2 regions of the Mesorhizobium hunchu genome follow, and region 2 is predicted to be linked to the other one. Evidence: riboswitches for the same ligand, from Rfam matches in the RefSeq annotation. Region 2 holds a riboswitch; the other holds the start of a gene.
What was found. A riboswitch is a leader RNA that binds a small molecule or an ion and turns the genes downstream of it on or off. The one in region 2 is predicted to bind S-adenosylmethionine.

Region 1 (15,013 bases), on a different contig from region 2:
GTAATGGAACCAGTGGAGCGGCCGCTTGAGGTCGCCCGCGGTATCGGTCGCCTGATTGGGCGCCCGGTCAGGCGGCCGGCTGCTCGGCCTGCTTCTTGGCGATCTGCTTCTTCAGAAGGCGGGCGCGCTGGGACAGCGTCTTCTCGTCGGCCTTGGCCAGGAAAGCGTCGAGGCCGCCGCGATGCTCGACCGAGCGAAGCGCGTTGGCCGAGATGCGCAGGCGCACATTCTGGTTCAGCGCTTCTGAGATCAGCGTCACATTGACGAGATTCGGCAGGAAGCGACGCTTGGTCTTGTTGTTGGCATGGCTCACATTGTTGCCGGTCAGGACGGCCTTGCCGGTGAGTTCGCAAGCGCGGGACATTGTTCTACCCTTGGTTCTGTCTCTCGGCCAAACATCCCAATCCGCGCCTGGCGGCGCGCGGGATGCAATGCGGCCTTATGGAAAAGTTGGCGTTCCCATAGTGGCATTTGGCCGGGGCGTCAAGCGCAAGCTGTTCGCAGGATTTCTTACAAACGCCGGATTTGACGCCGAAGGACTGCGACAAGGGACATCATCCTGGATCAGCCGGAGCCGCTCCTGCAATGCCCCATCTGTACCTCGCCCGCCGCTCGCGCCTCTCCGTCTGCGCCCTTGGCCTTTGCGCGCTCGCTACGATGCTGTCCGGCACGGCCGCCGCGCCGGCGGCTGAGCCGAGTTCGTTTCGCGGCGAATACACGGTTTCCTATCTCGGCCTCTCGCTGGCGCGGGCGAGCTTTTCCAGCCGCTATGCCGACGGCGCCTATTCGATCGATGGCAGCGTCGCCAGCGCCGGCCTCGCCACGATCTTCGACGATACGCGCGGCACGCTGAAGGCGACCGGACGCATCGCCGGAGATCAACTGGTGCCGACGGCCTTCCGTGCCGACTACACGTCCGGCAAGAAGGCGTCGTTGGTGGACATCCGCTTCGCCGGCGGGCGGGTCGTTTCCACGAAAGTGCTGCCGCCGCCGAAGAAGCGCGGCAGGAACTGGTTCCCGCTCAGGGCAGGCGATCTGGCGGGCGTCGCCGATCCGATCGCCGCGACGGCGGTGCCGGCGCCGAGCCTCGACAAGGTCTGCGACAGGACCGTGAAGATGTATGACGGCGAGATGCGCGCCAACCTGGTGCTGAGCCCGGTCGAGAAGGGCACGATCGCGGTGACGGGCTACGAGGGTCCGACCGTCACCTGCCGCATGCAGTTCCAGCCGGTTTCCGGCTATCGCAAGGGCCGCAAGGCGCTGGAGTTCCTGAGGACCAAGAGCCGCATCGTCGTGACCTTTGCGCCGCTCGGAAGAACGGGCATATATGCGCCCATCCACGCCACGGTGGGCACGCAGATCGGCACGATCACCATCCACGCGCGGCGTTTCGAGGCAGGCTGAGGCGCGCGACGGCGCGCGTTCCACGGAGAGGACATGGCGCGCGCGACCCTGATCGGCTTCTCGGCGGTGGCGATGTGGGCGCTGCTGGCGCTCCTGACCGACGCATCGGGCTCGATGCCGCCGTTCGAGCTTTCGGCGATCTGCTTCGCCATCGGCACATGCGTCGGGCTTGCCGCCCGGATTTTTTCGCCGCCGCCGCCGGTGCGCGAGCGCATCCCGCCGCAGGTCTGGCTGATCGGCATCGCCGGCCTGTTCGGCTATCACTTCTTCTATTTCACCGCGCTGCGCAACGCGCCGGCGGTGGAAGCGAGCCTCATCGCCTATCTGTGGCCGCTGCTGATCGTGCTGGGCTCGGCGCTGATGCCGGGCGAGAAGCTGGCCTGGAACCATGTCGCCGGGGCGCTTCTCGGCCTCGCCGGCACGGTGCTGATCGTCACCAAGGGCGGCGGGCTGGCTTTTGACGCGCGCTACGGCTTCGGCTATGCGATGGCGGGCGTCTGCGCGCTCCTGTGGTCGTCCTATTCGCTGCTGTCGCGGCGCTTTCCCGAGGTGCCGACCACCGTCGTCACCTGGTTCTGCGCGGCGACTTCGCTCTTGTCGCTCGTCTGCCATCTGGCGCTCGAAGAGACCGTCTGGCCCGAGGGTGCCGTGCAATGGCTGGCGGTGCTCGGGCTCGGGCTGATGCCGGTGGGCGCGGCCTTCTATGCCTGGGACATCGGGGTCAAGCGCGGCAACATCCAGATCCTCGGCGCCGCCAGCTACGCCGCGCCGCTGCTGTCGACGCTGGTGCTGATCGCAGCCGGCTTCGCCGAGCCGAGCTGGCGCATCCTGGCGGCCTGCGTGCTGATTACTGGCGGCGCGGTGCTGGCGGCAAAGTCGATGCTGTTCGGACGGGACGCAAAAGCCTCGGCGGGAGCCGGGGCCTGATGCCGTTTCCCGGCGGCATCGAGGGAACGGCCAACGCGCTGCTGGTGTTCTCCGTCGTCGCCGCGCTGGTCCATGTCTTCGCCGTCGAAGCGGGCGGTTCAAGGCTGCTCAGGATTGCCGTCAGGACGCTGGCGCCGGCGCTGCTGGCTGCCTTGGTCGTCATACGCCACGGCCCGTTGCCGTGGGCTGCCGCGCTCGCGCTGTTCGCCGCCGGCAGCGCGATCTTCTGGGACGAGAGCTGGGAAGCGTTCCTTGCCAGATCGACCGGAGGAAAAGCGCCGCGCCCGCTGCCGTGGGCGGCCTGCTATGTCGTGCTGCTGGCGATCACGCTGGCGTTGCTTCTGGCCTGACGGCCGGTTCCCAGCCGGGCGGCGCCATCTCGAACGAGGCGAAATCGAAGCCGGGCGCCACCGTGCAGCCGACCAGCGTCCATTCGCCGAGGCTTTGCGCCATCTGCCAGCAATCCGCCGGCACCACCGCCTGCGGCCGCTGGCCGGCCGCGAGGTCGCAGCCCAGCACATGCTCGATAACCGGGCCGCCTTCCTCGTGAACGGAGAGTGCCAGTGGCGCGCCGGCATGGAAATGCCAGACCTCGGTGGCATCCCTGACGCGGTGCCAGGCCGAAACCTGGCCGCGCTCCAGCAGGAAATAGATGGCGGTGGAATGGCCGCGGCCGCCCTCGGGCGCATCGCGGAAGGTCTCGACATACCATCCGCCTTCCGGATGCGGCTTCATGTCGAGCGTCGCGACGATGCCGGCGGCGTCCATCGTCAGAAATTGTCCTTGCGGCGGCGGACTTCGGCGAACACTTCTTCGCTGGTGGCCTGCTCCATTCCGAGGAGCTTGCGGATCGCCGGATCCGACCAGCGCAGGAACGGGTTGGTGGCCAGTTCCTCCCCGATGGTGGTGGGCAGCGTCGCCTTGTCTTCGGCCCGCAGCGCTTCTATTTTTTTCGCTCGATCCTGCAGAACCTTGTTGTCGGGATCGACCGTCAGCGCGAAGCGGGCGTTGGCGAGCGTGTATTCGTGCCCGCAATAGACGGTGGTGTCCGGCGGCAGGTCGGAAAGCCGCTTCAGCGATTCGTACATGACCTCCGGCCCGCATTCGAGCAGGCGTCCGCATCCGAGCGCGAAAAGCGTGTCGGCCGCGAAGAGCACGCCGGACTGCGGCAGGTAGTAGGAGACGTGGCCGGCGGTATGGCCGGGCGTCTCGAGGACCTGGATCTCGTCATTGCCGAAGGCGATGGTCGAGCCTTCGCGCACCGTGTCGTCGATGCCGGGGATTTTGTCCTTCTCCGCATCAGGCCCGATGATCTTGAGGCCGAAGCGTTTCTTCAGCGCCAGATTGGCCTCGACATGGTCGGCGTGGTGGTGGGTGACGAGCAGGAGCTTCGGCGTCCAGCCGGTGCGCTCGATCGCCTCCAGGATGGGCTTTTCCTCGGGCGCGTCGACCAGCGCCACGTCGCCGGTCTCGGGATCGCGCATCAATATGCCGAAATTGTCCGAGCGGCACATGAACTGTTCGATCTCGACGGCCATCGGGCTACTCCTCTTGCATTCGGGTCGACAAGGCACAGATAGGGCGCATGGGCGTCGCTGTCACCCGGCAATGTCATTGCGGTGCGCCTTTGTTGAACTTCATCGGCATCGCGGATACCGTCCGGCCACCATGCATTCCGACATCGTCGACCTGCGCTCCTTCTATGCCACCACGCTCGGCCACCTGGCGGAGCGGGCGATCACGATGGCGCTGTCGTCGATCTGGGCGACCGTTCCCAACGAGCGGCTGGTAGGGTTGGGCTACACGCTGCCCTGGCTGGAGCGGTTCGGCACTGAGGCCGAACGGGTTTTCGCCTTCATGCCGGCCACCCAGGGCGCCGTGGTGTGGCCCGCAACCGGCCCGGCGGCGACCGCGCTGGTGTTCGACGAGGAACTGCCGCTGCACGACGCCTCGATCGACCGGATGCTGCTGGTGCATTCGCTGGAGCACGCGGAAAACCCGCGTGAGACGCTGAACGAGATCTGGCGCGTGCTGTCGCCGGCCGGGCGCGTCGTCATCGTCGTGCCGAACCGGCGCGGCGTGTGGGCGCGCTTCGAGCACACGCCTTTCGGCACCGGACGGCCTTATTCGCGCAGCCAGCTCAACGAATTGCTGCGGGAGGCCAATTTCACGCCGGCGCGGTGGGCGGACGCGTTGCATTTCCCGCCGTCGCGTCGCCGCTTCATGATGCGCCTGCACAATCTCCTGGAACGCGGCGGGCGGCGGTTGTGGCCGATCTTTTCCGGCGTCATCGCCGTGGAGGCGCAGAAGCGGCTTTACCAGGGCGTCCCGGTGGCGCAACGCGCCTCGCGCCGCGTCTTCGTGCCGGTTCTGTCGCCGCAGGGCGCGACTGGGCTCGGCATGCACGGCCGTGGCGAGGCTGAGGCACTGACGCGCGGAGCCGGCGGCGCATGAATACGCCTGAAGTCGCCGAGGTCCAGACCAGCAGCCTGAGGGACCAGCTCGCCGCGATCCGGTCCGGGCTTGCGGGCTCTCCCGTCACCAGACGGATCGTCTGGGCCTCGCTCGCCATCCTTGTCATCATCGGCGCCACGGCGTTCGGGCAGATCCTGCTCAACCGCTGGAACCAACCCTTCTACGATGCCATCCAACGGCGCGACCTTGCCGAGTTCCTGCATCAGTTGATGGTGTTCGCGGCGATCGCCGGCGGGCTGCTCGTCCTTAATATCGGCCAGCAATGGCTCAACCAGCGCATAAGGCTGCGCCTGCGCGAGGCGTTGACGGCGGACCTGATCGAGGAATGGATGCGGCCGAACCGGGCCTTCCGCCTTACCCATGCCGGTCCCATCGGCGTCAATCCGGACCAGCGCATGCAGCAGGACGCGGCGCATCTTTCCGATCTCACGACGGGGCTCGCCATCGGATTCGTGCAGGCGCTGATCCTGCTCGTCTCCTTCGTCGGCGTGCTGTGGTCACTGTCGTCCGGCTTCGTCTTCCATGTCGGCGGCCATGCCTTCGCCATCCCCGGCTACATGGTCTGGGCGGCCTTCCTCTATGCGGGTCTCGCCTCGCTGATCAGCTGGGCGGTGGGCCGGCCGCTGATCCAGCTCAACAGCGACCGCTACACGCGCGAAGCGGAGCTGCGGCACTCGATGGTGCGCGTCAACGACCATATCGACGCCATCGCGCTGGCGCGCGGCGAGCCGGACGAGAAGAAGCGGCTCAATCTCGACCTCGGCGAGACGCTGAAGGCGATGATGCGCATCTACGCCGCGCAGATCAATCTGGCCTGGGTGACCGATACCTATGGCTGGATCACCGTGGTCGCGCCGATCCTGGTGGCGGCGCCCGTCTATTTCGCCGGCGACATCACCTTCGGTGGATTGATGATGGCGGTCGGCGCGTTCAACCAGGTGCATTCCTCGCTCAAATGGTTCGTCAACAACATCGGCTCCATTGCCGACTGGCGCGCGACGCTGATGCGCGTCGCCGATTTCCGCATGGCGCTGACCGAAAGCGATGCGTTGCATGGCGGCGAAGATCGCATCGATATCGCCGGGAACGACGACGACACGATGAGTTTCTCCGACCTGGAGATCAAGTCGCCGGACGGCTGCACGCGGCTGGCCGAAGACGAAACGGTGATCAGGAAGGGCGAGCACGTGCTGTTGACGGGCGACCCGGGCACCGGCAAGACGCTGTTCTTCCGGGCTTTGGCCGGCCTGTGGCCCTGGGGCAGCGGCCGCATCGGCATGCCGAAGGGCGAGGCGCCGGCCTTCATTCCGCGCACGCCCTACTTCCCGCCCGGCACCTTGCGCGAGGCCCTGTCGGGAGCCGGCGCGTCGCATCGGGACGATACGGCGCTGGAGGGTACGCTCAAGGCGATCGGGCTCGACCATCTCGCCGGCTCGCTCGACCGCAGCGCGCGCTGGGAGCATGAATTGAACGACGACGAGGCGCGTCTTCTCGCCTTCGCCCGGATTTCGCTGCACAAACCGGATTGGATGATCGTCGACGAGGCGCTCGATACGTTCGACGGCGCCACGCTCAAGCGGGTGCTCGACCTGTTGGAAAAGGAACTGCCAGACGCGACGATCATCAATATCGGCCGTGGCCAGCACAATTATGATTTCTTCCCGCGCGCCCTGAAAATCGTCAAGCACGAGGGCGGCGCGCCGCTGAAACCGGCGCGGGTCAGGGCCGGGGCGCTGGAACCGCCGCCGGCGACGCCGCGAAAGGAGAAGCGGAAATAGGGTTGCCCCTTCTGTTCACGCCCCGTCTGCGGGAGCGGCCTTGCCGATATCCTCCATCTCGTAGGGCGTGGTCTGGTAGACCTGGTTGATCCAGTTGCCGAACAGGAGATGGGCGTGCGAGCGCCAGCGGTTGAGCGGGCGGCTGGCCGGGTTGTCGCCGGGATAGTATTCGTGCGGCACGGCGATCGGCACGCCGGCCTCGACGTCGCGGTCGTATTCCTCCTTCAGCGAGGTGGAATCGTATTCGATGTGGTTGAACATATAGAGCCGGTTGCCGGTCTTCTCAGCCAGCATGCAGGGGCCGGTAACGTCGGATTCCATCAGCAGTTCCAGCCCGGAGCCGGCCGGTATGTCGGCGGCGCGCACCTCGGTCCAGCGCGAGACCGGAACGGCGAAATCGTCCGAGAAGCCGGCCAGGTAGGGCGAGGCGGGCGCATTGTTGCGGTGGCGGTAGACGCCGAAAGCCTTCTTCTCCAGCGTGTGCTTGGGCACCGCGTGGAAGTGCCATGCGGCCGCCATGGCGCCCCAGCAGATGAAGAAGGAGGAATGGACGTTGGTGGTGGTCCAGTCGAGGATGCGGGTCAGCTCGTCCCAGTAGGTGACCTCCTCGAACGGCAGCAGTTCGATCGGCGCGCCGGTGACGATGAAGCCGTCGAACTTGCGATCCTTCACCTCATCCCAGGTCTGGTAGAAGGCGATCAGGTGCTCCTCCGACGTGTTCTTGGCCTTGTGGTTGCCTATGCGCACCAGCGTCAGCTCGACCTGCAGCGGCGAGGCACCGATCAGCCGGGCGAACTGCGTCTCGGTGCGGATCTTGTTGGGCATCAGGTTGAGCAGGGCGATCTGCAGGGGCCTTATGTCCTGCCGCCGCGCCGTCTTCTCGTCCATGATCGCCACGCCCTCGCGGGCCAGCACTTCGCGCGCGGGAAGCTGATCGGGAATCTTAATCGGCATGGCTATCGGCACTCCAATAAAAAGACCGGCGGCGAAATCGCGACCGGTCCGTACGGGAGTTACCCTTTCGGCCCTTTAGCGACTTCTTTAACGTGGCTGCAAGCCGACCGGCAAATCACCACGAATTCCAGCTCGGTACTTAGGACCATTGCGCCCCGGCGTCAACGGCGCGGTCGCCTGCCCCTCGACAGGCGCGCTGCCGCCCTGTATTCCCGCAGCGCCTGCGCAGGACAGGCCTTTACGGTGGAAGAGATGGAAAAGGCACAGGATCAGTCGCGTCCGCAGCCGCGCGCGGGCATCATGGACATTGCCGCCTACGTGCCGGGCAAGAGCGCCGCGCCTGTCGGCGTGAAGCTCCACAAGCTGTCCTCCAACGAGAATCCGCTCGGTCCCTCGCCAAAGGCGATCGAAGCGGCGCGAGAGGTCGCGGCGCGGCTCGATGTCTATCCGGACGGGTCGGCGCGCCGGTTGCGCGAGGCAATCGCCGAGGCGCACGGGCTCAACCCCGCCAACATCGTCTGCTCCAACGGCTCGGACGAAATCCTCGGCCTTCTATCGCAGATCTACCTGTCGCCCGGCGACGAGGCGGTCATCACCGAACACGCCTTCATGGTCTACAAGATCTATATCCAGACCGCCGGGGCGACGCCGGTCGAGGTCAAGGAGAAGGACGAGCGGGCGGACGTCGACGCCATGCTCGCCGCCGTCACCGATCGGACGAGGATCGTCTTCCTGGCCAATCCCAACAACCCGACCGGCACCTACCTGCCGTTCGACGCGGTCAAGCGGCTCCATGCCGGCCTGCCGGGGAACGTGCTTCTGGTGCTCGACGGTGCCTATGCCGAATATGTGCGGCGCAACGACTACGAGGCCGGGATCGAACTGGCCGGCTCCAACGCCAACGTGGTGATGACGCGCACCTTCTCCAAGCTGGGGCTCGGCGGCGCGCGCATCGGCTGGATGTACGGGCCGCTGGCGATCGTCGACGCGGTCAACCGCGTCCGGGGGCCGTTCAACGTCAACGCAACGGCGATCGAGGCCGGCATCGCCTCCATCCGCGACCGTGAGCACCTTGCCCGCAGCGTCGCCCACAACGAGCGCTGGCTTGCTTGGCTGACCGGAGAGTTCGAGAAGCTCGGCTTGCGGGTGACGCCGAGCGTCGGCAATTTTCTCCTCGTCCATTTCCCCGGGATCGAAAAACATTCGGCAGCGAAGGCCGACGATTACCTGACCGCGCGCGGCTACGTGCTGCGGCGTGTCGCCGGCTACGGTTTTCCCAATGCGCTGCGCATGACGGTGGGAACGGAGGAAGCCAATCGCGGCGTCGTCGCCGCGCTCGCCGAATTCCTGAAAGACCAGTCGTGACAGCTCCAAAAATGCCCGAACCCTTGACCGACCCCTTGTTTGACAAGATCGCGCTGATCGGCATCGGCCTGATCGGCTCGTCGCTGGCACGGGTGATCAGGCGCGAGAAGCTGGCCGGCCACGTCGCCATCGCCACGCGCAGCGCCGCGACGCTGAAGCGGGCCGAGGAACTGGGGCTGGGCGACAGCTATTTCACCGATCCCGCCGAAGCGGTGCGCGATGCCGATCTCGTCGTCGTCTCGGTCCCGGTGGGTGCGTCCGGCGCGGTGGCCGAGGAGATCGCGTCGGCGCTGAAGCAGGGCGCGATCCTGACCGACGTCGGATCGACCAAAGCCTCGGTGATCGCGCAGATGCAGCCCTTCGTGCCGGAGGGTGTGCATTTCATTCCCGGCCATCCGCTGGCGGGTACGGAAAAGTCCGGTCCCGACGCGGGCTTCGCCGACCTGTTCGAGAACCGCTGGTGCATCTTCACGCCGCTGCCCGACACCGATCCGGCCGCGCTTGAAAAGCTGGCCGAATTCTGGCGCCGCTGCGGTTCCGATATCGACACCATGGACCCGCAGCATCACGACATGACGCTGGCGATCGTCTCGCACCTGCCGCACATCATCGCCTACAACATCGTCGGCACCGCCGACGACCTGGAATCGGTGACCAAGAGCGAGGTCATCAAATACTCGGCCTCCGGCTTCCGCGATTTCACGCGCCTCGCGGCCTCCGATCCAACGATGTGGCGCGACGTGTGCCTGCACAACAAGGACGCCATCCTCGAAATGCTGGCGCGCTTTTCGGAGGATCTCGCCTCGCTCCAGCGGGCGATCCGCTGGGGCGACGGCGACAAGCTGTTCGACCTGTTCACCCGCACGCGCGCCATCCGGCGCTCGATCATCGAGGCGGGACAGGAAATCGACGCGCCCGATTTCGGCCGCCAGGCGCTGGAGCATCCGACCAAACCATGACGGCGCCGCGCCGCTCCTCGGGATTGTCCTTCCACGTATATTCTTAGCCGTCCGTGCCTGTCGGGGCTGGCGCCGGCGGCTATTTCGCCGGATACTCGTGCTGCCTGCGGCGGACGGGCCGCCGCGTCGCATCGTTCTCGGTTCCAGCGGGAGACGCTTCCATGGCAGACGACAAGCACGGCAGCATTCAAAGGCGCGCATACGAGATATGGGAGCGGGAAGGCCGGCCGGACGGCGCGCATGAGCGGCACTGGCGCGAGGCCGAAAGAGAAATCGCGGCCATGCCGGCAGCCAGTGCGAAGCCGGCGAAACGCAAGGCAGCGGAGCCGGCCGTCAAATCGGCCAAAGCCGTCAAGTCGGTGAAACCGGCCAAGGCCGCGAAGCAGAAAACGGCTGCGACCAGAAAAGGTTGACGCCGTCCGCCCGACGACGATCCGTGTATGGGGCGGACCGGTCCGGACCGGCGATAGAGCAATTCCAGCAAAAGTGCGCAGCGGTTTTGCGGCCGGAATTGCGTAAAAACAAAAAGATAGAGCATTGAAGGCGATTCTGTTTTCGCCGGAAATGCTCTAGACATCTGCGGCCGCATGACCGAGCCACCTGGCTGCTTTGGGCGAATGCCTTGCGGCATCGATGCGGTTTTGCGCTTGAAGGACACGTCCCCGAGCCTTGGACGACCCTCCCGCCTCCCGACGCCAATCTGAAACCTGCTGCAATAATGCCGACGGCCATGCGGCATGAAGCGGATACAGCGGGCCATCAGACAGGGCAACGAAGCAGTCGGAGCCTGTCGACATGAATGTGCTTCGGAAGACTTTTCCGTGGTTGCCGGCGGCGATGGGTGTCGCGTCCGTTCCGCGCGAGAGCCGTGACGGCGCTTCCAACGCTTTCGCCTGAATGGCGAGGATGGGCCGCCTGCGCTCAATCCGCCGGATTGTCGGGCGGGTCGAACCGGTAGCCCGCGCCGCGTATCGTCGTAATGGTCTCGGTGTCGAGCTTGCGGCGCAGCCTGACGATCCGCGAATCGATCGAGCGGTCGAATGCGTCGGTGCTTTCTGCCGGTGCGGCTGCAATGATGTCGTCGCGCGTCAGCACCTTGTGGGGGCTTGCCATGAAGAGTTTGAGAAGGGCGACCTGGCCCGGCGAAAGCTGACCTTCGTCGCCCGAGCGGTGCATGACCATGGCCGAGCGCAGGTCGACCGTGGCGTTTTCGAGCACCAGCAACTCCTGGCGGTTGCGTCCTCGGCGCGCCAGCAATCCGCCGATGCGGGCGGCGAGCTCGCGCACGACGAGCGGGCTCTCGACGACGTCGGCGGCGCCGAGTTCCAGCGCAAGGACCCTGTCGACGAGTTCGCCGCGCCGGCATACCAGGATGAAGTCGGGACCGCCTTCGCGCCCGTGGCGCCTGAGCAGGTCGCGGCCCTGTGCCGGGCTCATTGCGTCGCCGACGACGGCCACGTCGATACGGCCGCCATCCAGAAACGCCTCGGCTTCCCAGGCTTGCGCGGTCATGCGCACATCATGGCCGCGCCGTTCGAGATGAGCGCGGAGATGGTCGCGAACACTTTCCGCAACGCAGATGAGCACCACCGTCGCCCGTGCCATGCCACCCCGTCACAGCCACAAACATGAGCCCTGGACAATATGTTTACACCCAATCTACCTTCCGCTGAAAGCGGGGACAAAGCGGCCGTGCGCGCCAGGATCATCATCGTCGAGGACGAGCCGGACCTGAGGGACGCCGTGGCCGAATATCTGGCCGCAAACGGCTATGAGGTCGAGACGGCGTCGAACGCAGCGGAAGCGCGGCCCATGCTGGAAGGGGGCGTCTTTCACCTCGCCATCCTGGACATCGCCATGCCCGGAGAGGACGGCCTGTCGCTCGGACGCTGGTTGAGGTCGCTGCGGCCGACCGGCATCATCTACGCCACCGCGGCGGGAACCGCGCTCGACCGCATCGTCGGGCTGGAGCTCGGCGCCGACGACTATGTGGTCAAGCCATATGAGCTTCGCGAGCTCCTCGCCCGCGTGCGCTCAGTCCTGCGCCGGGTGCCCGAACCTGTCGCGGCCAAGGCCGAAGCCCGCCCGGCGCCGCGTCGGTCGATCCAATTCGGCCCACACCGCGTCGATCTCGACAGCCGGCGGGTCACGGGTCCCGGCGGCGTCCCGATCGAACTGGCGAAGAGCGAGTTCGACGTGCTGGAGATTTTCGTCACCCGCGCCAACCGCCTGCTGACGCGAAGCGTCATTTCGGGGGCGATCGGCCTCGGCGAAGACCCCGAATCCTCGCGCGCCGTGGATATCCGCGTCATGCGGCTGCGCAAGAAGATCGAGGCCGATCCGTCGAACCCGAGATTCCTGCGCACGGTGCGCGGCGAAGGGTATATCTTCTCGCTATCCGCCGGCGACGAAACAGGATCATGAGCGCGGATTTCCCGTTCTTCAGGACAGAGGCGGCACTGCCGAGCACCGGGCGCGCGCTGCAGGAGGACAGTGTCGCGGTAGCCGCCGCCCGCATCATGCGCAGGCTGCGCCTGGCGATTGACTGGCGGCAGGACATCGACGAAATCCTCGAACTGCTCGGCCGCTCCTTCCGCGGCCACCGCGCCATCGTCTTCAGCCTGGAAGACGCGCCCGGCGAAGGTCTGACGCAGACGGTGGAGGCGTACTGGGTCGACAAATCGATCGCCGCCGTGTCGGCGCCGCCTTCGATCATTCCGCAGGCGATCGTGCACATGGACCCGCTGATGGGGCGTGTTGCCGAAGAAGGCCGGCAGGGCAAGATGTTCGCCGGCCTCACGCGCGACATCGAAGGATTCCTGCGCCGGGATTTCGAGAACCAGCACATCAAGTCCTTTCTTTCCGTACCGATCCTCGCCAACGGCAGCGCCTGGGGCTCGATCGCCATCAACGACTGCGTCAACGAGCGCGTCTGGACCGACGAGGAGCGCGCGGCGATGGAGATCGTGGCGCTGGCGCTTTCGGATGCCATCGAGCGCTCGCTGTCCGACTATCATGTCTCGGAAGTGATCCGGGCAGCGATGCTGCAGGCATCGCTCGATGCCGTCATCGTCGTCGACGAGAGCGGCAAGATCGTCGAGTTCAATCCCGCGGCCGAAAAGCTGTTCGGCTGGCCGAAGGCCGAGATCGTCGGCAGGGACGTGCTGGAGACGATCATTCCGCACTACTACCGCAAAGGCTTCTCGAACGGCGGCGAGTATCTGGCGGGGCGCGGGGCGCCGATGGTGGGCCGGCGCATGGAGACCGTCACCCAGAACGCCGCCGGCGAGATCGTCCCGATCGAACTGACGGCGATGGAGGTGAAGGTCGCCAACCGGCGCATCGTCATCGGCTCGGTGCGCGACCTGCGCGACAGGCTGCAGGCGGAGGAGGAAATCCATCGCCAGCGCGAGAAGCTGCACCAGAACGAGAAGATGGCGGCGATGGGCTCGCTGCTCGCCGGCGTCTCGCATGAATTGAACAACCCTCTGGCGGTGGTGGTGGCGCAGTCGACGCTGCTGCACGAGTTCGCGCCGGACGCGCAGACCAAGGTGCGGGCGGAAAAGGTGCGCGCCGCCGCCGAGCGCTGCGGCCGCATCGTCAAGTCGTTCCTGTCGATGGTCAGGCTGCATCCGTCCGCGCAGGCCGAGACCGATCTCAACCAGGTGGTGCGCGCGGCATTGGAGCTGACCGCCTATGGCGCGCGCTCGAACGGCATCCTCATCGACAGCGATTTTGCCGAGGGGCCTCTGCTGGTGATGGCCGATGCGGACCACCTTACCCAGGTGGCGGCGAATTTTCTCATCAACAGCCAGCACGCGCTGGCGGGCGTGCAGCACGGGCAGCGCTCGATCAGGGTGCGTACCTACCGCGCCGCCGGCGGCAGTGCCGGTTTCTCGGTCGAGGACAACGGGCCGGGCGTGCCGGAGGCGATCCGCGACCGCATCTTCGAGTCCTACTTCACCACCAAACCGGTGGGCGTCGGCACCGGCATCGGCCTTTCGATATCGAAGTCCATCGTCGAACGGCACGAAGGCCGCGTCCGGTTCGAGGAAGTCAAGCCGCACGGCGCCCGCTTCGTCGTCGAGTTGCCCGGCATCGTCTCCTCAGGCCTGCACGTCGCCGAAGGCGCTGCCGGGTCGCCGGGCCTGCGGCGTGCCCTTATCATAGACGACGAGCCGGACGTCGCCGCGTCGTTGTCGGACATACTGGACCTGATGGGGATCAGGTCGGATGTCGCCTCGAACTGGCTGGCCGCATCCGAGATGCTGAAGGCCGGGCGGCAACCCGATATAGTCTTTTCCGACCTGCGCATGCCGACCGTCAGCGGCATGAGCATCTATCGCCAGCTTCTTGACGAGTGGCCCCTCCTGGCGCGTCGTTTCGTGCTGGTCACAGGCGATCTCGTCGGAGCCAAGGCCGAGATCGAGGCGCTGCCGGTAAGCGAGCGGCCGTTCATGCTGGAGAAGCCGTTCTCGACGCTCGACATAAGGGGCGTGCTGGCCGCGATCAGCGACGGCGCAGCGAGCCATTGAAGCATGTCGCGCAAAAGTGCATAGCCGTTCTGGGGCAACGTCATGCGAAAACAAAGGCTTGCAGTGCGGCACGTGAACCTGGCCAAGCGAGTCGCACTGTAGCGGGCCAGCTTTTCGGCCCGCTGCTTCAGGCATAGACGACCAGCAGGTCCTTGGCGTCGATCTGGTCGCCGGCATGGACGAGCACTTCGGCGATCGTGCCGTCACGCTCGGCATGCAGCGCCGTTTCCATCTTCATGGCTTCGATCGACAAAAGTACGTCGCCGGCCCTGACCGTCTGGCCGGCCACGACCGAGACGCCCGACACCACGCCCGGCATCGGCGCGCCGACCTGGGCATCGCTGCCGGCGTCGGCCTTGCGCCGTGCCTTCGCGGCGGAAGCGCCGTGCACGCGGTCCGGCACCTTGACGCGCCGAGGCTGGCCGTTGAGCTCGAAGAAGACGGTGACCATGCCCTTGTCGTCGACGTCGCCGATGGCGAGACAGCGGATGACGAGGGTCTTGCCCTTCTCGATATCGACGAAGATTTCGTCCTGCTGGTCCATGCCGTAGAAATAGGTCAGGGTCGGCAGCACGCTGACCGGGCCGTAGGTTTCCTGCGCGGCGGCGAAGTCGGA
Region 2 (15,013 bases):
GCATCACCGAGCGCTTCTACCGGGTGGACGCCGAGACCAGCCGGGCGCAGAAGGGAACGGGACTGGGGCTTGCCATCGTCAAGCACATCCTGACCCGCCACAAGGCCTGGCTGTCGATCCGCTCGGAGCTGGGCAAGGGCGCGGCGTTCACCGTTCACTTGCCGGCAAACTAGATTTATCACTCGCGCCGGACTATCTGTGGCGTTGAGGACATTCGTCTTTCTGTCACGCAGGAAGCGTATCAACACGCATTCCGGCAAGACGAATCACCTGATCGGGAAGGCGAGGCCATGCAGTCGGTGCACACCGTCAGCGCCTATGACGGCGAACTGAACTATCTGGCGAAGCGGATCGCCGCGATGGGCGGCCATGCCGAGCGCATGGTCGAACAGGCGATCGCAGCGCTGATCAACGCCGATGCGGGACTGGCCCAGAAGGTGATCGAGGACGACCAGGTGCTGGACGACGCACAGCGCGAGATCGACGACAGGTCGATCGTCGTCATCGCGCGCCGCCAGCCGATGGCGACGGACCTGCGCGAGATCATCGGCACCATTCGTATCTCGGCCGACCTGGAGCGGGTCGGCGACCTGGCCAAGAACGTGGCCAAGCGGGTGGTGGCGGTGACGCAGGGCCAGCATCCGACCAGCCTGTTTCGCGGCATCGACGCGCTGGCCGGCCTTGCGCTCACACAACTCAAGGAAGTGCTCGACATCTACGCCTCGCGCGCGGTGGACCGGATCGCGTTCCTGCGCGACCGCGACGACCAGATCGACGCCATGTACACGTCGCTGTTCCGCGAACTGCTGACCTACATGATGGAAGACCCGCGCAACATCACGCCGTGCACGCATCTCCTGTTCTGCGCCAAGAACATCGAGCGCATCGGCGACCACGCCACCAACATCGCCGAGACGATCTATCACATCGCCACCGGCGAGCAGATGCCCGTGGACCGCCCCAAGGGCGACAAGACCGACAGGGTCGGCGCGCCCAGGGACACCGCGGCGATCTGAAGACTTTCCAGGCGGAAAGAACCGGCCAACCGCTGGTCGGTTCAGGCCGTCGCCACGCGTTCACCGTCCTGGCCGTTCTGACATTCCCAAACGGATCGGCGCGCCCGCAAACGGAACGGACCCTCGAACCGACATTCGCTTCAGCGCCGCATGGCCCGGCGGTCAGCGCGCGCGACGGCGCTCGGCGACCGGCTGGAAAGCGACGCGCGAATGATAGGTGCAGTAAGGGCCGCCTTCCTTGGAATCGTTGCCGCAGAAGGAGAAGTCCTCCGTCAGCGGATCGCCGTTCGGCCATTTGCAGGTGTGCTCGGTCAACTCGACCAGTTTCAGCCGGCGCGAGATCGGCACGACCACGTTCTCGACGGGACGCAGATGCTGGCGCGCTACCGGCTCGGCGTCGAACTGGATCTGCAAGGCCGTGGCGCCAACCGTCGCGGTGACATGGCGATGCGCGGCGGCAGGCCGGCTCGCCGACTTCGACGCGGACGGGCTGGCCTTCTTCTTGTGCGCCGGCGCGGCCGTGGCGCGGCCCCGGCTCGACAGCTTCAGCCGGTGCACCTTGCCGATCACCGCGTTGCGGCTGACGCCGCCGAGCTGCGCGGCGATCTGGCTTGCAGACAGACCCTCCGACCACAGCTTGCGCAAGAGTTCGACGCGTTCATCAGTCCAGTTCATCAAACTGCACTCCCTTGAACCGTACGACGTCCGGAATCGTTCCACGCCCCGGCTCTCGCCGAGCGAACACCACATCTATCGGGTGATTAGATCCGCCGCACGAAATCTAGCTATTTCCAGTTCACAGATACCGTATGCGTTGACTCGGTGACAAGAGTCCGAACGGCAACACGAATCTGTTTTTTCGGTTTTCCCCAACTTGCCTTTTCGCTGATGCGCAAGATGGGGCGTTGGAGCGGGCCGGGGCGTCAGGCGACGTTTTCGTTGACTTCACAGCCGAAAACCACCATAAGCCGCAAAAGGCCGCCGCGTTGGCGGCTTTTTGATTTTCCGGTTCCGGAGACGCATATAATGAGCGGTTCGGCGCTTTACGAGACCTTCGCCCGCGCACCCCTTGCCTTCGATCATGGAGAAGGCTCCTGGCTGGTCACGGACCGAGGCGAACGATATCTCGATTTCGCCGCCGGCATCGCCGTCAACTCGCTCGGCCACGGCCATCCGCATCTCGTCGAGGCGCTGACGGAGCAGGCGCGCAAGCTGTGGCATGTCTCGAACCTTTATGAGATTCCCGGCCAGAGCCGGCTTGGCGAGCGCCTGGTCGAGGCGACGTTCGCCGACAAGGTGTTCTTCACCAACTCCGGCGCGGAAGCGCTGGAATGCGCCATCAAGACGGCGCGCCGCTATCAGTATGCCGGCGGCCATCCCGAGCGTTACCGCATCATTACCTTCGAAGGCGCCTTCCACGGCCGCACGCTGGCGACGATCGCCGCCGGCGGCCAGCAGAAATACCTGGAAGGCTTCGGCCCGAAGGTGGACGGCTTCGATCAGGTCCCGTTCGACGACCTCCAGGCTGTCGAGAAGACGATCGGCCCGGAAACAGCGGCGATCCTGCTGGAACCCGTGCAGGGCGAAGGCGGCATCCGCGATTTTCCCATGCAGTCGTTGAAGAAGCTGCGCCAGCTTTGCGACGAGCACGGCCTGCTGCTTATCTTCGACGAGGTGCAATGCGGCATCGGCCGGACGGGCAGGCTGTTCGCCTATGAATGGTCCGGCATCGCGCCCGACATCATGGCGATCGCCAAGGGTATCGGCGGCGGCTTCCCGGTGGGCGCTTGCCTGGCCACCGAAGAAGCGGCGAAGGGCATGACTGCGGGCGTCCACGGCACCACCTTCGGCGGCAATCCGCTCGCCATGGCGGTGGGCAACGCGGTGCTCGACGTGGTGCTGGAGCCCGGCTTCCTCGATGAGGTGAAACACAAGGCGCTGCTGTTCAAGCAGGGGCTGGCTGCGATCGCCGACGAATTCCCAGACGTCATCGAAGGCGTGCGCGGCTCGGGCCTGATGCTCGGCCTGAAATGCGCCATGCCCAACGGCAAAGTGAACGCTGCGCTGCGCGACCAGCATCTCCTGGCCGTGCCGGCCGGCGACAACGTGATCCGGCTGTTGCCGCCGCTCACCGTCACCGAGGACGATATCCGCCAAGGGCTGGAGCGCATCCGCGCCGGCGCCCGGCATCTCTCCGAAGCGGCGCAAGCCGCCGCACAGTGACGGAGACCCATCCATGACGCTCCGCCATTTCACCGATCTGTCCACCGTTGCGACCGGCGACCTCAGGGCCATGCTCGACGATGCCGCGGCGCGCAAGGCGCGCCTCAAGGCAGGCGAGCGCTCGCGGCCGCTCGACGGCAAGGTGCTTGCGATGATCTTCGACAAGCCGTCGACGCGCACGCGCGTGTCGTTCGACGTCGGCATGCGCCAGCTCGGCGGCGAGACGATCATGCTGACGGGCACCGAGATGCAGCTCGGCCGCTCCGAGACCATCGCCGACACGGCAAAAGTGCTGTCGCGCTATGTCGACGCCATCATGATCCGCACGACCTCGCACGACCGGTTGCTCGAGCTGACCGAGAACGCGACGATCCCCGTCATCAACGGGCTGACCGACGACACGCATCCGTGCCAGATCATGGCCGACATCATGACCTTCGAGGAGCATCGCGGCCCCGTCGCCGGGAAGACCTTCGCCTGGAGCGGCGACGGCAACAACGTGTTGCATTCCCTGCTGGAAGCCTCGGCGCGCTTCAGCTTCAACCTCAACGTCGCGGTGCCGGAAGGCAGCGAGCCGGGCGACAGATACGTCGAGTGGTCGCGCGGCAACGGCGGCCAGGTGCGCTTTACCCGCAGCGCCGAGGAGGCCGTGGACGAAGCGGACTGCGTCGTCACCGACACCTGGGTGTCGATGGGCGCCGAGCACCGGGCGCGCGGTCACAACATCTTCATGCCCTACCAGGTCAACGCCGCGCTGATGGCGAAGGCGAAGCCGGACGCGCTGTTCATGCACTGCCTGCCGGCGCATCGCGGCGATGAGGTGACCGACGAGGTGATCGACGGCCCGCATTCGGTGGTGTTCGACGAGGCGGAGAACCGGCTTCACGCCCAGAAGGCCGTCCTCGCCTGGTGCCTCGGAGCGTGACGGACGGCGCTTGAATGCCGCAGCGGTGGTGCCTATCTCCGGCCCATCACCGCAAACCAAGAATGCCCTGCGGCACGCTTTCCACCCGGAAGCGCGGCCGACGGCCGGAGATTTGTCATGCTGGAAGCTGTGCAGTTGACCGAACATAATCCCAAGCTCGGCGAATTCGACCATGCCGGCGACGACCATGTCGTCCCCTTCGAGGTCGGTCCGCTCGACGTGCGCGGCCGCGCCGTCCAACTCGGCCCGGCGCTGGAGGCGATCCTGTCGCGCCACGCCTATCCGGAGCCGGTTGCCCGGCTGCTGGCGGAAGCGTGCGTGGTCACGGTCCTGTTGGGGACGTCCCTGAAGTTCGAGGGCAAGTTCATCCTGCAGACCCGCACCGACGGGCCGGTCGACATGCTGGCGGTGGACTTCTCCACGCCGAACGCGCTGCGCGCCTATGCGCGCTTCGACGCCGAACGGCTCGACGCGCTGACGGCCGGCGGTCCGCTGACTGACCAGGCCCTACTGGGCGCGGGCGTGCTGGCGCTGACCATCGACCAAGGCGTGCACATGCAGCGCTACCAGGGCATCGTCCAGCTCGACGGTATCGGACTGGAGGAGGCCGCGCGCATCTATTTCCGCCAGTCGGAGCAGATCCCGACCGACCTCAGGCTCGCCGTGGCCCGCCAGGTGCTACCTGGCGGACGCAGCCAGTGGCGCGCCGGCGGCGTGCTCGCGCAGTTTCTGCCAGAAGCACCGGAGCGCATGCGCGTGCCGGACCTTCCCGGCGGCGACGGCGATCCGGCCGAGACGATCAACGACCCGGTCGACAATGCCTGGCAGGAGGCGCTGGCGCTGATGGAGACAATCGAGCCGGCGGAACTGGTCGATCCGACCGTCGGCTCGGAACGGCTGCTGTTCAGGCTGTTCCACGAACAGGGCGTGCGCGTGTTCGACGCCGTGGCGGTGGACGACCAGTGCTCGTGCTCGCGCGAGAGGATCCACGGCGTGCTCAGCGGCTTCACGGCCGAGGAGATCCGCGACAGCACCGAGGACGGCAAGATCACCGTCGCCTGCGAGTTCTGCTCGACGAGCTATGAATTCGACCCGGCCGAATTCAGCGGCAATTGAGCGGCCGCCTTCTGCCTGTTCGCGGCGGGCAGCCGCGTATGGCGATGTACCCCTACCCTAACCCTCCCCTCAAGGGGGAGGGAAATTTTGCGTCGGCTCTACAATGAGTCGACGTTTGCATTTCGGGCGGAACGGCGATGTCGGCATCTCTCTCCCCCTTGTGGGGAGGGGACAGGGGTGGGGGTGCGCGACCGTCAAAATTCGATATGCGATTGCCCTGCCTGAGGGGCGGGAAGAAAGTCAGTTCACGGTTCTCATCGTGCCCGGCAGGTCGAGCGAGAAGGCCGGAATGGCGACGTCGAACAGTTCGTCTTCCGTGTTGCGCATCGTATAGTGCCCGACCATGACGCCTGACGGCGTCGAGAGCGGACAGCCGGAGGTGTATTGATAGCTGTCGCCCGGATCGAGTTCCGGCTGCTCTCCGACGACGCCCGGACCCTGCACCTCCTCCACGCGCCCCGCCTCGTCGGTGATGCGCCAGTAGCGCGACAGAAGCTGCACCCATTCGTCCGAGCGGTTGGCGATGGTCACGCGATAGGCCCAGACATAACGGTTCTCGTCAGGGTCGGAGCGCTCCGGCATGTAGAACGGCTCGACTTCGACTACGATGTTTCGGGTCGCGGCGCGATACATGAGCCCTCCTTGCCGGCAACATCCATGACTGCGATAATGCCGCCTCGGGCGAGGCCGGCAGCCGCCGGACGCTTACGCCCTGTCCAGCGCCTGGACGATGTCGTCGATCAGGTCGCCCGTATCCTCCAGGCCGACCGAAAGCCTGACCGTGCCCGGCCCGATGCCGAGTTCGGCTCTCGCCTCGTCGGTCAGGTTCTTGTGCGTGGTCGTGGCCGGATGGGTGATCAGGCTCTTGGCGTCGCCCAGATTGTTGGACATCAGCACGATCTCCAGCGCGTTCTGGAAGGCGAAGGCAGACCTCTTGCCCCCCTCGATATCGAAGCAGATCAGCGTCGAGCCGCCGCTCATCTGTTTCCTCACGATCTCTGCCTGCGGATGATCAGCGCGGCCGGGATAAATCACTCGCGCGACCCTGGAATGATCGGCCAGCACGTCGGCGATGCGGCCGGCCGACTCCGTCTGCTGGCGAATCCGCAGCGGCAGCGTCTCCAGCCCTTTCAGCAGAACCCAGGCGTTGAACGGCGACATGGACGGACCGGTGTGGCGGAAATAGTCGTGCAGGTTCTCCTCGATCCACTTCTTGTCCGACAGGATGACGCCGCCGAGGCAACGCCCCTGCCCGTCTATGTGCTTGGTGGCGGAATAGACGACGACATGGGCGCCCAGTTCCAGCGGCTTCTGGAAGAGCGGCGTGGCGAAGACATTGTCGACCACCAGCCGCGCGCCGGCCGCGTTGGCGAGCCTGGCGACGGCGGCGACATCGACCACTTCGAGCGTCGGGTTGGTCGGGCTTTCGAGAAAGAACAGCTTCGTCTCGGGCCGCACCGCCTTTTCCCAGTTGGCGATGTCGCGGCCATCGACGATGGTGCAGGCGATGCCATATTTCGGGGCGAGCGTCTCGACCACCCAGCGACACGACCCGAACAGGGCGCGCGCGGCCACGATATGATCTCCGGCCTTGAGCCCGCACAGCACCGCTGCCGCCACCGCGGCCATGCCCGACGCCGTGGCGCGGGCATCCTCCGCACCCTCCAGCGCGCACATGCGCTTCTCGAACATATCGACGGTCGGGTTGGAATAGCGCGAATAGATGAAGCCCGGCTCCTCGCCCTTGAAGCGGGCCTCCGCCTGCTCGGCGCTGGCGTAGTGATAGCCCTGCGTCAGGAACATCGCCTCCGACATCTCGCCGAAGCCTGACCGCAGCGTGCCTTCATGCACGAGTTGGGTGGCCGGCTTCCAGTTGCGCTTCTTTTCCGTCATCGTCCTTCACCACAAAGTTGGGCACCGCAAAAACCGATACGGGCACAAAAAAACCGGCCGCGAAAGCCGCAACCGGTGCCATGGGTCTCTGCCTGGCGGTCCTTTAGCGACTTGTTTAACGTGGCTGCAAGCCGACCGGCCAAATCACCACGGGATAAAGGTCCTTTAGACCTGCGCCCGGCTTGCGTCAATCGACGGCTCGGTTAAGAGCTTTGTGCCAGACTGCCAATGGAGCGACAGGTGCGGCAGACAGGCATCCTTCCCGACCAGGACATCGCAGCATTGTTTTCATCCGGCGCGCTCAAGGCCGCGCGGCCGCTCGATGCCGACCAGATCCAGCCAGCCAGCCTCGACCTGCGCCTCGGTGGCAGGGCCTACCGGGTGCGGGCGTCCTTCCTGCCGGGACCGGAAAGCACCGTCGAGGCCAAGCTCGACCGGCTGAAGCTGCACGAGATCGACCTGACCGAAGGCGCGGTGCTGGAGACGGGCTGCGTCTACATCGTGCCGCTGATGGAGCGGCTCGCGCTGCCGGCCGCCATATCGGCGTCGGCCAATCCGAAAAGCTCGACCGGCCGGCTCGACATCTTCACCCGCGTCATGACCGACCGCGGGCACGAATTCGACAAGATCGCCGCCGGCTATCACGGCCCGCTCTATCTCGAAGTCAGCCCGCGCACCTTCCCGATCGTGGTGCGGGCCGGATCGCGGCTGTCGCAGATACGCTTCCGCACCGGCCATGCCGTGCTTTCCGAAGACGAGGTGCTGGCGCTGCATCGCGCCGAGACGCTGGTGGCGACCGAACCGCCGGATATCTCGGGCGGCGGCATCGCGCTTTCCATCGACCTCGCCGGCGACGCCAACGGACTGGTCGGCTATCGCGGCAAGCACCACACCGGGCTGGTCGACGTCGACAGGCGCGCCGCGCACGACGTCGCCGATTTCTGGGAGCCCCTTTATCGGGACAAGGCGCGCGAACTGGTGCTCGATCCGGACGAATTCTATATCCTGGTCAGCCGCGAGGCGGTGCACGTGCCGCCGCTGCAGGCGGCGGAGATGACGCCGTTCGATCCGCTGGTCGGCGAATTCCGCGTTCACTATGCCGGCTTCTTCGACCCTGGCTTCGGCCATTCGGCAGCCGGCGGAACCGGCAGCCGCGCGGTGCTGGAAGTGCGCAGCCACGAGGTGCCCTTCATCCTGGAACACGGCCAGATCGTCGGCCGCCTCGTCTACGAGCACATGCTGAAGCGCCCGGACGCGCTTTACGGCAACGATCTCGGCTCGAACTACCAGGCGCAGGGCCTGAAGCTGTCGAAACATTTTCGCCCGGCGGGCGGCTGACGCAGCGAGGAGACCCCACGCCGCCGTCATCCCGGAAATCGAACGAAGCGAAGCGGAGTGCGGTTATCCGGGACCCATGCCTGAACGCTGCGGCCGCGCGAGGGGCGCCGGTTCTGCACCGTCGGCGTGGCATCACCATTCCGGAATGGATCCCGGCTCTCGCCTCACGACCTGCGGCCGCTCGGCAGCGGCCGGGATGACGAGCGTGGAGTCCCTCCTTGAGCGATATCCCTACAATACCCTGACCGTCACCGCCTCCGGCGCCTCGATCTCCAGCGGATTGCGCAGCGGCAGGCCGAAGTCGCCGGCCTCGATCTCGAACACGTCGCCGGCCTCGGCCCTGACACCGTCGGCGAAGGACAGCGTCGCGGTGCCGAACATGTGCACATGGACGTCGCCGGCCTGTCGGAACACGGGATATTTGAAGTGATGCCGCTCCAGGTTGGCGATCGAATGCGACATGTTCTGCTCGCCCGACAGGAACGGCTTTTCCCACAGCGTCTTGCCGCCGCGCAGGATGCGTGAGGTGCCGCGGATGTCGGCCGGCAGGTCGCCGACGAGGATTTCCGGGCCGAAGGATGCGTTGCGCAGCTTGGAATGGGCGAGCCACAGATAGTTCACCCGCTCCGTCACATGGTCGGAGAATTCGTTCGACAGGGTGAAGCCGACGCGGAAGGGCTGGCGGTCGTCGCCGATGACGTAGATGCCGGCGATTTCCGGTTCCTCGCCCGCGTCCTCGGCGAATGCCGGCGACATCAGCGGCGCGCCGGGTGCCACCGCCATGATGCCGTTGCCCTTGTAGAACCATTCCGGCTGGACGCCTTCCCTGCCCTCGGCCGGCTTGCCGCCCTCCAGGCCCATGCGGAACATCTTCATGGAATCGGTGAGTTGCTCGTCGGCGGCATCCAGCTTCTTGTGCATGGAATCGCGCGTGGCGGCGGAGCCCAGATGCGTCAGCCCCGTGCCGGTGAGATGCAGATGCGCGGGATCGGGGTGGTTGATCGGCGATATAAGGCGGTCCTTCCTGTAGGCCGCCTCCAAGTCGACGGCCTCGCCGAAGCCCTTACGCTCGATCAAAGCCTCCAGCCCGACGCCGGTGCGCGCCGCCTCCATGGCAAGCGAGTAGACGCTGCGGGCGCCGTTGACGACGCGCGCCTTGCCGCCGTTGCGGGCGACGACGCGGATGATGTCGGCGTCGTCCAGCATCTGTGAGATGAGCATGATGACTTCTCCCTTTGTCCGTGCCCGCCCACGCGAGGCAACCCGGCCTCACGGCACGGCCTGCCCACCCCCAATGGTTTCGAGACGATTTCCCGCAGGGCTTCGCCCTGCGACTCAGATCAGGCCTTGTTCTTGTTGTAGACGTCGAAGATGACGGCGCCGAGCAGCACCAGGCCCTTGACGACCTGCTGCCAGTCGACATTGACGCCCATGATCGACATGCCGTTGTTCATGACGCCCATGATGAAGCCGCCGACCACCGTGGCGATGACCTGGCCGACGCCGCCCATAGCGGAGGCGCCGCCGATGAAGACGGCAGCGATGACGTCGAGCTCGCTGCCGAGGCCGGCCGCCGGCACCGCCTGGCCGAGGCGCGCGGCGATGATCAGCCCGCCGAGCGCCGACAGCACGCCCATGTTGATGAAGACGTAGAGGGTCAGCCGCTCGATCTTGATGCCGGAAAGCTGCGCCGCCTTGGCATTGCCGCCGAGCGCGTAGACGCGGCGACCGATGACCATGCGTTTCGTGACGAAGACGAACAGGCCGATCAGCACGCCCATCACGACGAGAACGATCGGCAGGCCCTTGTAGACCGCGAACTGGTAGACGAGGAACAGGGTGAGCAGGCTGATCACAATCGTCTTGACGACGAACAGAAAGAACGGCTCGGCCTCGTAGCCGTGACGCTCGCGCGTGCGGCGCGCCGAAAGGCCGAACCAGGCATAGGCGGCCACGCCGACCAGGCCGAGAAGAACGGACGTCATCTGGAGCTGGACGCCGCTGCCGAAGATGGTCTTGCCGGCGGCGTTGACCGTGGGCGGCACCAGCGTCCACACGCCCAGCACCTCAGGGATGAAGCCGGAGCTCAGTTCCTTGAAGTCGACGGGCAGCGGGCCGACCGACAGGCCGCCGCCCAGCATGGCCTGACACAGGCCGCGGAAGATCAGCATGCCGGCGAGCGTGACGATGAAGCTCGGTATTCGATGATAGGCGATCCAGTAGCCCTGGGCGGCGCCGACGGCCGCGCCGACGACGAGGCAGAAGAGCGACGCAACCAGCGGATTGCTCAGGATGCCGAGATGCCACGTCACCATCATGTTGGCGGCCAGCGCCCCGATGAAGCCGGCGACGGAGCCGACCGACAGGTCGATATGGCCCGCCACGATCACCAGAAGCATGCCCAGCGCCATGACGATGATGAAGGAGTTCTGCTGCACCAGGTTCGACAGGTTCAGCGGCTTGAACAGGGTGCCGTCCGTCGTGAACTGGAAGAACAGCATGATGATGATGAGCGCCAGCACGAGGCCGTATTCGCGCAGGTTCGTCACCAGCGCCGAGACGGCGACGCGCTGTTGCCGGGTTTCCTGGGCGACGCCGGTCTGCGGCGAGGGAGAGCTGTCGACGCTCATGATGCCTTTTCTCCGCGAATGATGGCGCGCATGATCTTCTCCTGGCTGGCATCCGAAGCCGCCATTTCGCCGACCATGCGCCCCTCGTTCATGACATAGATGCGATCGGAGATGCCGAGCAGTTCCGGCATTTCCGACGAGATGACGATGATCGCCTTGCCCTCGGCGGCGAGGCGGGCGATGATCGTGTAGATTTCATACTTGGCGCCGACGTCGATGCCGCGTGTCGGCTCGTCGAGGATCAGAACCTCGGGATTGGCGAACAGCCATTTCGACAGGACCACCTTCTGCTGGTTGCCGCCAGACAGGTTGCCGGTCACCTGATAGACGCTCGAGGCGCGGATGTTGGTCGCCTTGCGGTAGTCGTTGGCGACGTCCAGTTCGCGCAGGTCGTTGATGACGCCGCGCCGCGATGACACCCCACCCATATTGGCGAGCGAGATGTTGTGCTTGATGTGGTCGATGAGGTTGAGGCCGTAGGTCTTGCGGTCCTCGGTGACGTAGGCGACGCCCTGATCGACGGCGCGGCCGACGCTGGACAGGTTGACCGGCTTGCCGTTGAGAAGAACCTCGCCGGTGATGTTGCGGCCATAGGAGCGCCCGAACAGGCTCATGGCGAACTCGGTGCGGCCGGCGCCCATCAGCCCGGCGATGCCGACGACCTCGCCCTTGCGCACGTTGAGGTCGATGCCCTTGATGACCTGACGCTCGGAATGCAGCGGATGATAGACGGACCAGTTCTTCACCTCGAAGACGACGTCGCCGATCTTCGGATCGCGCGGCGGGTAGCGGTCCTCCAGCGAGCGGCCGACCATCGAGGTGATGATGCGGTCCTCGCTCATGTCGCCGCGCGCCATCGTCTCGATGGTCTGGCCGTCGCGGATGACGGTGACGCGGTCGGCGACTCGGCTGATTTCGTTCAGCTTGTGCGAGATCAGGATCGAGGTCATGCCTTGCTTCTTGAATTCGACCAGCAGGTCGAGCAGCGCCTGGCTGTCCTTCTCGGACAGGCTGGCGGTGGGCTCGTCGAGGATCAGCAGTTGCACTTCCTTCGACAGCGCCTTGGCGATCTCGACGAGCTGCTGCTTGCCGACGCCGATATTGGTGATGAGCGTGTTCGAGTCTTCGCTGAGACCGACCTTGTGCAGCAATTCGCTGGTGCGCCTGCGGTTGGCGTTCCAGTCGATGACGCCGTGGCTGGCGTGCTCGTTGCCGAGGAATATGTTCTCGGTGATCGAGAGCATCGGCACCAGCGCCAGTTCCTGGTGGATGATGACGATGCCCTTGCGCTCGCTGTCGTGGATGCCGGCGAAGCGGCATTCCTCGCCGCGGTAGACGATCTTGCCGTCGTAGCTTCCATAGGGATAGACGCCCGACAAGACTTTCATCAGCGTCGACTTGCCGGCGCCGTTCTCGCCGACGATGGCGTGGATCTCGCCCTCTTCGACATTCAGGTTGACGTTCGACAGCGCCTTCACGCCGGGGAACGTCTTGGTGATGTCGCGCATCTCCAGAATGGTCGAGGCCATTGGGAACACAGCTCCTGGGAACCCGGAAGATACCGGGACCGCCCGTCAACGAAAAGGGGGGCCCGCCAGGCGCGGCCCCCTCTGACCGGTCGCGATTACTTCAGGTCTTCGGCCTTGATGTAGCCGGAGTCGACGACGAGCTTCTGGTAGTTCGACTTGTCGACCTCATGCGGGGTCAGCAGGATCGAGGGGACGACCTTGACGTCGTTGTTGTAAGTCTTCTCGTCCAGGCCTTCCGGCTTCTTGCCCGACAGCACCGTATCCACCAGGTCGACGGTGGCCTTGGCGAGATCGCGCGTGTCCTTGAAGACGGTCGAATACTGCTCGCCGGCGATGATCGCCTTGACCGAGGCGGTCTCGGCGTCCTGGCCGGTCACGATCGGCCAGGGCTGGGCGTCAGTGCCGTAGCCGACGGCGCGCAGCGAGGCGATGATGCCGCGCGACAGGCCGTCATAGGGCGACAGGACGCCGTCGACACGGGTGCCGTCGGAGTAGTTGGCCGACAGCAGGTTATCCATGCGCGCCTGGGCAGTGGCGGCCAACCAGCGCAGCGTGCCGACCTTGTCCATGCCCATCTGGCCCGACTTGATCTTGATCGAACCGTCATCGATCATCGGCTGCAGGACCGACATGGCGCCGTTGTAGAAGAAGAAGGCATTGTTGTCGTCGGGCGAACCGCCGAACAGCTCGACGTTCCAGGGCTTCTTGTCGGGGAAACGCTCCTTGAGGCCCTTCACCAGCGAGTTGGCCTGGATGACGCCGACGCCGAAATTATCGAAGGTGGTGTAGTAGTCGACGTTCGGGGTCTTCTTGATGAGGCGATCATAGGCGACGACGACGACGCCGGCGTCGTTCGCCTTCTGCAGCGCGTCACCTAGCGTGGTGCCGTCGATCGAGGCAATGATGAGCGCCTTCGGACCCTTGGTGATCTCGTTCTCGAGCTGGCTGAGCTGGTTGGGGATGTCGTCCTGGGCGTACTGCAGGTCGACGGTGTAGCCCTTCTCCTCGAGCTGCTTCTTGACGGCGTCGCCGTCATTGATCCAGCGCTGCGAGGTCTTGGTCGGCATGAGCACGCCGACGAGGCCCTTGTCTTCCGCATGGGCGGCGGCGACCGTCATGGCCGCGATGCCGAGAGCCGCCGCAGCGACCAACGATTTGATGATCTTCACTTCACTCACTCCCTGGTTGATGGGCGCCGGGCCGCACGACCTGCGGCTGCACAATCGGGCAACCGCGCTTCAGGCGCGGCATGGACTGATTAAAATCGCTATCCTCCCAATCGGCCCCGGTCGTTTCGATCGGCGTGCGTTCTCGCATCGCCAACCGAAGAACCTGCGGGCGCGGACAAATTGTTGGTCTTCGACATAACAGTCAAATGCGATCTCGGATCATTGCTATATCGAAATTGATATGCGATGGCGAACGCGAGACCGGAGAGCACCTTATGCCCACACCACGCGACCGCAATGCGGGTACGCTGCTGCTGCGCAGCGGGCTCAATCTCAGGCACATGCGCATGATCGTGGCGCTCGACGAGAACGGCCGCGTCAGCGCGGCGGCCCAGGTGATGAACATTTCGCAACCGGCCGCCTCGCGCATGATCGCAGAGATGGAAGCGGCGCTGGACGTGCAATTGCTCGAGCGCCTGCCGCGCGGCGTGACCCTGACCCCCTTCGGCAAGGCGCTCGCCCGGCGCGCGCGCCTCATTCTCCTGGAGATGCGCGAGGCCGGCCGCGAGATCGCCGAGCTGAAGTCCGGGAAGGGTGGCTCGGTGTTCATCGGCGCCGTCACCGCGCCGGCCATCGAACTCGCCGTGCCGGCGATCCGCGAGATCCGCAGGCTCTATCCGCGCATCGAAATCACCATGCAGGTGGAAACCTCCAACGTGCTGGCGCGCGAGCTGATCGCGTCGCGGCACGACTTCATCATCGCCCGCATCCCCGATGACCTCAATCCGCGCCTGTTCGAAAGCCGCGTGATCGGCGTCGAGAAAGCCTGCCTCATCGTGCGCCGGGACCATCCCCTCACCACGAAGACCAGCCCGGTCAGGCTGGAGGAAACGACCGGCTACGACTGGGTGTTCCAGTCGGGAGGCTCGCCGCTGCGGCAGGCGATGGAAGCCAACTTCCTCAACCGCAACATCGCGCTGCCCGAGCGCATCCTCAACACGTCGTCGCTGCTGCTGACACTGGTCATGGTGGCGCAATCGGACGCGATCGCCCCGGTCTCGATCCAGGTGGCGCGCTTCATCCAGAGTCCCGACGGGCTCGCCGGTGCCATCGACGTGCTGCCGACCGAGTTCGACATCGAGGTGCGGCCCTACAGCCTGATCACGGCCAAGCA

Region 1: another riboswitch for S-adenosylmethionine. It lies ahead of metA (homoserine O-acetyltransferase MetA); the one in region 2 lies ahead of ABMA46_RS03730 (O-succinylhomoserine sulfhydrylase).

Annotation. Positions count from the first base shown of each region.
Region 1 is NZ_JBEBMG010000001.1:183,450-198,462, reverse strand. Features, by position in the region: gene rpmB (50S ribosomal protein L28) at 68-364, opposite strand; gene ABMA46_RS01005 (DUF3108 domain-containing protein) at 658-1,404, shown strand; gene yddG (aromatic amino acid exporter YddG) at 1,438-2,331, shown strand; gene ABMA46_RS00995 (hypothetical protein) at 2,331-2,681, shown strand; gene ABMA46_RS00990 (cupin domain-containing protein) at 2,656-3,099, opposite strand; gene gloB (hydroxyacylglutathione hydrolase) at 3,102-3,869, opposite strand; gene ABMA46_RS00980 (class I SAM-dependent methyltransferase) at 4,000-4,785, shown strand; gene ABMA46_RS00975 (ABC transporter ATP-binding protein/permease) at 4,782-6,584, shown strand; gene metA (homoserine O-acetyltransferase MetA) at 6,600-7,538, opposite strand; SAM riboswitch at 7,594-7,670, opposite strand; gene ABMA46_RS00965 (pyridoxal phosphate-dependent aminotransferase) at 7,791-8,903, shown strand; gene ABMA46_RS00960 (prephenate/arogenate dehydrogenase family protein) at 8,915-9,862, shown strand; gene ABMA46_RS00955 (DUF2934 domain-containing protein) at 10,024-10,275, shown strand; gene ABMA46_RS00950 (response regulator transcription factor) at 10,784-11,467, opposite strand; gene ABMA46_RS00945 (response regulator transcription factor) at 11,555-12,286, shown strand; gene ABMA46_RS00940 (ATP-binding protein) at 12,382-14,397, shown strand; gene pyc (pyruvate carboxylase) at 14,525-15,013, opposite strand, start outside.
Region 2 is NZ_JBEBMG010000002.1:26,289-41,301, reverse strand. Features, by position in the region: gene ABMA46_RS03765 (ATP-binding protein) at 1-173, shown strand, start outside; gene phoU (phosphate signaling complex protein PhoU) at 291-1,016, shown strand; gene ABMA46_RS03755 (GcrA family cell cycle regulator) at 1,179-1,691, opposite strand; gene ABMA46_RS03750 (aspartate aminotransferase family protein) at 2,043-3,239, shown strand; gene argF (ornithine carbamoyltransferase) at 3,253-4,164, shown strand; gene ABMA46_RS03740 (Hsp33 family molecular chaperone) at 4,282-5,280, shown strand; gene apaG (Co2+/Mg2+ efflux protein ApaG) at 5,521-5,913, opposite strand; gene ABMA46_RS03730 (O-succinylhomoserine sulfhydrylase) at 5,986-7,173, opposite strand; SAM riboswitch at 7,257-7,334, opposite strand; gene ABMA46_RS03725 (2'-deoxycytidine 5'-triphosphate deaminase) at 7,402-8,511, shown strand; gene araD1 (AraD1 family protein) at 8,743-9,732, opposite strand; gene mmsB (multiple monosaccharide ABC transporter permease) at 9,852-11,141, opposite strand; gene mmsA (multiple monosaccharide ABC transporter ATP-binding protein) at 11,138-12,670, opposite strand; gene chvE (multiple monosaccharide ABC transporter substrate-binding protein) at 12,766-13,839, opposite strand; gene ABMA46_RS03700 (LysR family transcriptional regulator) at 14,115-15,013, shown strand, end outside.